2 regions of the Streptomyces sp. NPDC006365 genome follow, and region 1 is predicted to be linked to the other one. Evidence: riboswitches for the same ligand, from Rfam matches in the RefSeq annotation. Region 1 holds a riboswitch; the other holds the start of a gene.

Region 1 (4,069 bases):
CCGTCCTCCTCGTCGATGCCGAGGCCGTGCTGGAAGGGGAGCACGCCGTACGTGGAGCGTCCGGTGAGGGAGTGCAGCATGTCCAGCCCCGGCTCCAGCAGCGACACATCGCCGCGGAACTTGTTGACCAGGAACCCGGCGACGAGCGCCTGGTCCTCGCGGGACAGCAGAGCGATCGTCCCGAAGAACGACGCGAAGACCCCGCCACGGTCGATGTCACCCACGACCAGCACGGGAAGCCGGGCGTTCCTGGCGATCCCCATGTTCACGATGTCCGTCCGCCGCAGATTGATCTCGGCGGGACTGCCCGCCCCCTCACAGATCACCGCGTCATACGTGCCCCGCAACTCGGCCAGGCACTCCAGCACGGTCCCGAGGAGCTGCTCCTGCCTGCCCCCGTGCAGCATTTTCCCGGGGGACACGGCGCCTGACAGCGGCTCCGCCGCGGGCCCGGGCCCCCCGAAGAACCCTCGCGCGCTCAACTCGCCCACCGGTTTGCCCATCAGCACGACCTGGCTGCTGCGGTCGCTGCCCGGCTTCAGCAGTACGGGGTTCATGAGCGCCGTCGGTTCGACGCGTGCGGCCTGTGCCTGCATGGCCTGCGCGCGCCCGATCTCGGCGCCCTCGCGCGTGACGAACGAATTGAGGGACATGTTCTGCGCCTTGAAGGGCGCGACCTTGACGCCCTGGCGCACCAGCCACCGGCAGATCCCGGCGGTGACGACGCTCTTGCCGGCGTCGGAGGTGGTCCCGGCGACAAGCAGCCCGCCGCTCATGACGTACGCCCCTTTGCGCTGAGCCGTCGGTTGAGAAGCCGTGTCGTGAGGAGCCTTCCGGCCACGCACACACCGAGGGCCAGTCCGCCCACCCGCTGCGAGAGGCGTACGGCCCGCTCGATGTCGTCGACCTGGACGGCCCGTCCCTCGCCGTTGAGCACCGGCCGGTGCTCAACTCGCCCGCCGTAGGAGAGTGTCCCGCCAAGGCGTACGCCCAACGCCCCCGCGAACGAGGCCTCGACGGGCCCGGCGTTGGGGCTCGGGTGCTTGGCGGCGTCGGACCGCCAGGCGCGTGCGGCACCGCGGGGATCGCTGCCCGCGACGGTCGCGAGCGCGGCGGTCAGCCGGGCGCCCGGCCAGCCCGCCACGTCGTCGAGCCGTGCCGAAGCCCAGCCGTACCGCCGGTACTTGGGCGATTTGTGCCCGACCATGGCGTCCAGCGTGTTGACGGCCCGGAAACCGACGAGCCCCGGCGCACCTGCCACCGCACCCCACACCAGTGCGCCGACCACCGCGTCGGAGGTGTTCTCGGCGACGGACTCGACGACGGCCCGGGCGATCCCGTCGGCGTCCAGCGCCTGCGGGTCCCGTCCGCACAGGTGCGGCAGCCGCTCCCGGGCCGCCTCGAGATCCCCGGCCGCGAGTGCCTCGCCGACGGCCCGGGCCTCGCGGCCGAGCGAAGTCCCGCCGACCACGGCCCAGGTGGCGGTGGCGGTCAGTGCGACGGAGGCGGTAGGAGAGGTGCGTACGGACGTGGCGGCGAGGGCCGCGAGGGATACGGCACCGCCTACGCATACGGCGGTGTGCAGCGCGCCCCACCCACGGTGGTCCTGCCACAACACCCGCTCCACGGCGCCCGCGGCCCGCCCGAACGCGGCGACCGGATGCCCATGGCGCGGATCGCCGAGGAGGAGGTCACCGAGGAGGCCGGCGGCGGCGCCGTACGCGAAAACGCGATCGGCACGCACGGGGTCAGCCTGTCGCTACGTCAGGCAGAACCCCTTGGGCCCTTGAAGCCCTCGTACTCGGCAAACTGATCCGCAACAGGCAGCCGCACATGGCGATATGTCCTCACTCAGGGTGTCCGCGCCCTGGTTCGACGAGACCGACGGCGAGAGTTCCTGGCTCCCGGGGAATTGCTTCCCCGGTGACAGTGGCGGGACCGCGCCGGACTCACACCGGCTTCCTCTTCTGCCGCCGTACTTGGCTCGGGCAGTCCACCACGCCCGCGAACCGCCGTCAACTTGCCGCTGACCTGCGAAGGGAGAGTGTGCTAAGGCCCACACGGGCGGGTGGGGTACTGGACGTCAATGGTGGGGTGGGGGGACGTCAGGCCACGATCAGGTAGATGCCGTACGCGACCGCCGCCGTGCACGCCGTGAAGCAGGCGTACGCGCCGGTGGTCGCGAGGAGCGCGGAGTTGCCGTTGGCGGACGCCGACTCGCGCCGGGAGAGGCCGGCGATGCCGAGGGTGAACAGGCCCACGAGGGCGACGGTGACGATGAGGCTGACTCCGAAGACGGAGCCGAGGGCTGCCCAGTCGATGTGCATGGTGTGGATTCCTCAGACCGTGGCGGTGCGGGTGGCGGGCTCGGTGTCCGGCTCTTCGACGGTGCCCGTCGGGGGCGGGGTGACGGCGGCGATGGCCGTGGTCACCACGTCGGGGGTCTCCTCTGCGTCGTCGACCTCGTTGACGTTCGTGTGGTCGACCACCTCGCGGCGGGAGACCACCCAGATCGCGGCGCTGGACGCGATCAGGAAGACGGCGACGAACGCGGTGCCCCAGGTGCCGAAGGAGGTCACGTACTCCGCGACCGCGGCGACCAGGGCCGCGGCCGGCAGCGTCAGGCCCCAGGCGACGAACATCCGGGTGGCGGTGGACCAGCGGACCACACCGCCCTTGCGGCCGAGGCCCGCGCCCATCACCGAGCCGGAGACCGAGTGCGTGGTGGACAGGGAGAAGCCGAGGTGTGAGGAGGCCAGGATGACCGTGGCCGCGCTGGTCTGGGCGGCGAAGCCCTGCTGCGGCTGGAGGTCGGTGAGGCCCTTGCCCATCGTCCGGATGATGCGCCAGCCGCCGAGGTAGGTGCCGAGTGCGATCGCGAGGCCGGCGGAGAGGATGACCCAGACCGGCGGGTCGGAGTCGGGGGCGATGGCGCCGCCGGTGACCAGAGCGAGGGTGATGATGCCCATGGTCTTCTGCGCGTCGTTCGTGCCGTGAGCCAGCGAGACGAGGCCCGCGGAGGCGATCTGACCTGTGCGGTAGCCCTTCTTGGCGGCTTCGCCGTTCGCGTTCCTGCCGAGCCTGTACGTCAGCTTGGAGGCGAGCATCGCGGCAAGGCCCGCGACCAGCGGGGCGGCGATCGCGGGGATCAGCACCTTGGTGACCAGGACGTCGCCGTGCACCGCGCCGACGCCGGCCGAGGCGATGGTGGCGCCGATCAGGCCGCCCATGAGGGCGTGCGAGGAGCTGGACGGCAGGCCTACGAGCCAGGTCAGCAGGTTCCAGAGGATGGCGCCGACGAGCGCGGCGAAGATCACCTCGGGTTGGATGCCGGACTCGTCGACCAGGCCCTTGGAGATGGTGTTGGCGACCTCGATCGAGAGGAAGGCGCCGACGAGATTGAGTACGGCGGACATGGCCACCGCGGCCTTGGGCCGCATCGCGCCGGTCGAGATGGTGGTGGCCATCGCGTTGGCGGTGTCGTGGAAACCGTTCGTGAAATCGAACGCGAGGGCGGTGACCACCACTATCGCGAGGATCAGCGAGAAGTTCTCCATTTACCTGGTCTTCTATTGGACGTCAGCGGCTCGTGGACCGTAGGCAACCTGGATGAACGGAAGATGAACTCAGTAGGGCCACGAGATGTATCGAAACGAGACGCCACCCCTAACGAGGCGCCACCCCTCCAGGTACCCGGAGGGGTGGCGTGTAGTCGAACTGAGGCGGAGTGCCGGGCTCCGCCGGGTCCTTGCTTCTAGCCCTTCGCGAACTTCTTGAGCCGGCTCATGGACCCGTTGAACACATTCTGGTCACCCGGCAGGCTCCCGCCGTTGTCGTACTGCCAGAACGTCCACGTCCTCCAGCCCGCAGGCAGCGCCCCCGCCGTCGAGCTGTAGCGGGCCAGCCAGAGTGCGTGGTTCGAGGCGAACGCGGAGCTGTTGCCGGTGCAGTTCTTCCACCAGTGCGTGGTGGTGTAGATCACCGGGCGGCGGCCGGTCTGCCGCTTCATCTCGTTGCTGAACGACTTGATCCAGCCGACCATCTTGGCCTTGCTCAGGCCGTAGCACTT
Region 2 (4,069 bases), on a different contig from region 1:
GGTCTGGGCGAGGCGGCGGCGCACCCAGGGCAGGTCGACGACGCGGCGGCCGTCGGCGAGTTTGGTCTCCATGGCCCAGCGCTGCACGTCGTGCAGGGCGCGGATGGCCATGGTGCCGTGGGCGGCGAGGGTGACGCGTTCATGGTTGAGCTGGTTGGTGATCAGCCGCCAGCCCTTGTTCTCCTCGCCGACGCGGCGGGAGACGGGGACGCGGATGTTCTCGTAGTAGCTGGCCGTGGTGTCGTGCGAGGCCAGGGTGTTGATGAGGGTGCAGGAGTAGCCGGGGGCGGAGGTCGGCACGAGGAGGATGGTGATGCCCTTGTGCGGGGGCGCATCGGGGTCGGTGCGGACGGCCAGCCACACCCAGTCCGCCGTATCACCGTTCGTCGTCCAGATCTTCTGCCCGTTGACGATGTACTCGTCGCCATCCCGAACAGCCCTGGTCTTGAGAGCGGCCAGGTCCGTGCCCGCGTCGGGCTCGCTGTAGCCGATCGCGAAGTCGATCTCGCCGGAGAGGATCTTCGGCAGGAAGTACGCCTTCTGCTCCTCGGTGCCGAACTGCATGATCGTCGGTCCGACCGTGTTCAGCGCCATCAGCGGCAGGGGTACGCCCGCCTGGGCGGCCTCGTCGAAGAAGATGAACTGCTCCATCGGGCTCAGCCCGCGCCCGCCGTACTCCTTCGGCCAGCCCACCCCGAGCCAGCGGTCGGAGCCGAGCCGGCGGATGGTCTCGCGGTAGAACCGCTTCTGCGCGGCCGGGTCGGCGTACCGGGCGTGCACGTTCTCCGGTACCAACTCGGTGAAGTAGGCGCGCAGTTCTGTGCGCAACTCCTGCTGCTCCGGCGTGTATTCGAGATGCACGGCGCCTCCTGGCTCCCACTGGCCTGCCGCTCCAGCCGTGAGGCGTGGCGGTGGCCCGGTCCTGACGGCGCACACCGTAGAACTTGTTTCAGAAATTGGGAACACACGAGAGCGGCCGCGTACACGGGAAAGGCCCCCGGGCAGCTTCGCTCCGGGGGCCCTCCTGTGTGCAACGGCTCAGTGCGCCACAGCCGTGGCCCCCTTGGGCCGGGCGGCAGCCGTACGCGGAGCCAGTACGCGCTCCGCGAGGTACCCGAATACCAGGCCGTACGCCGTCCACAGCGTCACCTGGATGGCGAGGGCAGCCAGCCGGTACTGCCACAGCAAGGTGCCCGGGAAGCCCTCCGGGACGTCGTTGAAGGACGGCAGGAGCGCGTAGGCCAGGCCGACGACGAGGACGAAGAAGGCTCCCGCGGAGAGGGTGGCGTTCCAGTTGCCCAGGCGTGGTGCGAGGCGCTTGCCGAGGATTACCGTGCCGACGGCCAGTAGCACGCTGAGCACGACCATCAGGAAGTACAGCGTGGTCCGCTGGTTGAGGGTGTCGGGGTTGCCGACGGCGGGCGGGTTGGCGGGGTACTTCAGGAACGGCACGACGTAGACCGCGAGCAGGCCCGCGGTCGACAGCAGCAGCGCGCTCGCACGCGGCCCGAAGCGGCCGATCCTGCCGAGTGCGAAGCAGTACGCGAGGGCTGCGATGCCGCCGAACGCGACGCCGTAGACGAGGACGCCGGTGCTCAGGCCTGCGGTGGACTGCATGGTGCGGCTGACGAGTTCCTCGCCGCCGTGCTCGTGGGCGTGGGCCTCCTCGAATGCGATGGCCTCGTCGACGCGTGGTTCGCCGAGGAAGTAGGCGACGACCAGGGCGAGCATGCCCGCGGCGAGTCCCGCGAGCATGCCACGCACCAGGAGGTTTCTGACGGTTGCTGAGTCCATGTGCTCGTACGCTTCCTCGTCGCCGTCAGTGGCAGGGGAAGCCGAGCAGATGGCGGGCGTCGTGCACCCACTCGTGCACGCCTTCACCGGAGACGAGCGAGGTGGCGCCCTGTTCGGCGCCGACGAAGTAGAGCAGGACCAGCATCAGGATGCCGAAGAAGACCGCCCAGGGGGCGATCGCGCCGATCGGCAGCTTGGCCGGCACGGCGGCCGGTGCGGCGGGGTTGGTTGCGCTCGGCTGAGCGATGGACTGCGCCATGTGGCAGGACCTCCTGGGGAACTCGCGTCCCGTCTTGGTGGTGCACAGGACGACGGCCACGGGTCTGACTTGCCCGGCCCGAACAGCCCCTGGTGGGTGGCGATCGGTACGGGTTTACAGTGGCGCGACCGTGCCGGATTCTCACCGGCTTCCGTCGAACCGTCGTCAATATCGACGAGACCGTACCGCGAAGCGGAGAGGTGGCCAAGGGCGCACGGGGTGCCGGAGCATGCGCCGTTGTCCTGGTCATGCGCCAATTCCCGGTGCCAGCAAGGGCTTTGAGCGGGTGTTGAGTACGAGAGTGGGCCGATGACCAGCCGAGTGATGTTGATCTCACCAGCGATCAGTGCCGCGTTGCGGGAGGCGCGTTTCGACGACGGATGCGCCCTCGACGCCTCCGGGCTACGGCTCGCGCAGGCGGCCGCGGGTTCGCTGCCCGCTGCGGACCGGGCCTTGGTCTCCCCCGGCGTGCGCTGCCGCGAGACGGCCGCCGGGCTCGGCCTCGAAGTCGCGGACGAGCCCGGTTTGGCGGGACTGGACGTGGGTCGCTGGCGCGGCGCGAGCCTGGCCGAGGTGGGCGCCGAGGAGCCGGAGGCGGTCGCACGCTGGCTGGCGGATCCGTCGTACGCACCGCACGGCGGTGAATCCGTACGCGGATTGTGTGACCGGGTCGCCAAGTGGCTCGATGCGGCTGGGCAGTTCGAGGGCTGGACCCTCGCAGTCGTCGAGCCGGAGATCGTACGTGCCATGGTGGTACGGGCGCTCGGTGCTCCTGAGCCGGCGTTCTGGCGCATCGACGTGCCGCCGCTGACCGCGACGGAGCTCAGCGGGCGGGCCGGGCGCTGGAACGTACGGGTGGGCCGGACGCTCGGCGACTGACTGGCCGAGGGGCAGGCGGCGGCCCGTCACCGCGGGCCGGCCGCCACTCCAGCAAACTCGTCACCTCAGCAGGGCGAGGAAGTCCGTGCATGCGCGCGCACAGTCCCGGCAGGCCAGCGCACCCTCCTCGGCGTCGGGGTTCCGGTCGAGGACATGCGCGGTCTCCAGGCAGACGGCGCGGCACCACTCGACCTGGGCGCGCGTTCCGGCCTCGTCCTGCCAGGTCTGTTCGGCCAGCACGCGGCAGGTAGCGTCGCAGACCTCCGCGCACAGGATGCTCTTGCGCCGCAACTGCTGCTGATCTTCCGGACCGTCGAGATCGGCCAGACTCGCGCGCAGCGCACACACTCGCGCGCAATCGGTACACGCCTGCGCACAGGCGAACCGGTCCTCGAGGAAACGGACGAGTTCCTGCTGATCTGTCGCTGACACGCTGTCCGGGTAGCCGGACGCAGCCTCGCCAAACCCGATGGCGTCACCAGGCGGGCACGAGATCTGTCGTTCCCACCGGTGCCCAACCGCACTCGGCGATCGATACTTGACCCGCAGGCCTTGAGAGATCCAGGACGCGGCCACGGCTGCTCACCTCACCCGGAGGTACGGAATGAAGATGCTCATCAACGTCGCGGAGACGGTTGTCGCGGACGCGCTGCGGGGCATGGCCGCCGCGCATCCCGAGCTGACCGTGGATGTCGAGAACCGGGTGATCGTACGGCGGGACGCTCCGGTCGCCGGGCAAGTGGGCCTGGTCTCCGGTGGTGGTTCGGGGCACGAGCCGCTGCACGGCGGGTTCGTGGGTCCGGGGATGCTGTCGGCGGCCTGTCCGGGCGAGGTGTTCACCAGCCCGGTGCCGGACCAGATGGTGCGGGCGGCTGCCGCCGTGGACAGCGGCGCCGGAGTGCTGTTCATCGTGAAGAACTACACCGGGGACGTCCTCAACTTCGACATGGCGGCGGAGCTCGCCGAGGATGAGGGCATCCAGGTGGCGAAGGTGCTCGTCAACGATGACGTGGCGGTGACCGACAGCCTCTACACGGCGGGGCGGCGCGGCACCGGCGCGACACTGTTCGTGGAGAAGATCGCGGGCGCCGCGGCGCAGGAGGGGCAGTCGCTGGAGCGGGTCGAGGCGGTGGCCCG

What was found. A riboswitch is a leader RNA that binds a small molecule or an ion and turns the genes downstream of it on or off. The one in region 1 is predicted to bind cobalamin.
Region 2: it holds a riboswitch for cobalamin, as region 1 does, so the genes downstream of both, ACFYO0_RS10450 (CbtB-domain containing protein) here and ACFYO0_RS31420 (cobalamin biosynthesis protein) in region 1, are expected to answer to the same signal.

Annotation. Positions count from the first base shown of each region.
Region 1 covers NZ_JBIAHS010000014.1:57,730-61,798, reverse strand. Annotated here, with positions in the region: gene ACFYO0_RS31425 (cobyric acid synthase) at 1-776, opposite strand, end outside; gene ACFYO0_RS31420 (cobalamin biosynthesis protein) at 773-1,744, opposite strand; cobalamin riboswitch at 1,869-2,009, opposite strand; gene ACFYO0_RS31415 (hypothetical protein) at 2,106-2,327, opposite strand; gene ACFYO0_RS31410 (anion permease) at 2,340-3,557, opposite strand; gene ACFYO0_RS31405 (lysozyme) at 3,755-4,069, opposite strand, start outside.
Region 2 covers NZ_JBIAHS010000003.1:274,939-279,007, forward strand. Annotated here, with positions in the region: gene ACFYO0_RS10440 (acyl-CoA dehydrogenase family protein) at 1-861, opposite strand, end outside; gene ACFYO0_RS10445 (CbtA family protein) at 1,039-1,794, opposite strand; gene ACFYO0_RS10450 (CbtB-domain containing protein) at 1,820-2,053, opposite strand; cobalamin riboswitch at 2,091-2,252, opposite strand; gene ACFYO0_RS10455 (histidine phosphatase family protein) at 2,363-2,932, shown strand; gene ACFYO0_RS10460 (ferredoxin) at 2,993-3,364, opposite strand; gene dhaK (dihydroxyacetone kinase subunit DhaK) at 3,537-4,069, shown strand, end outside.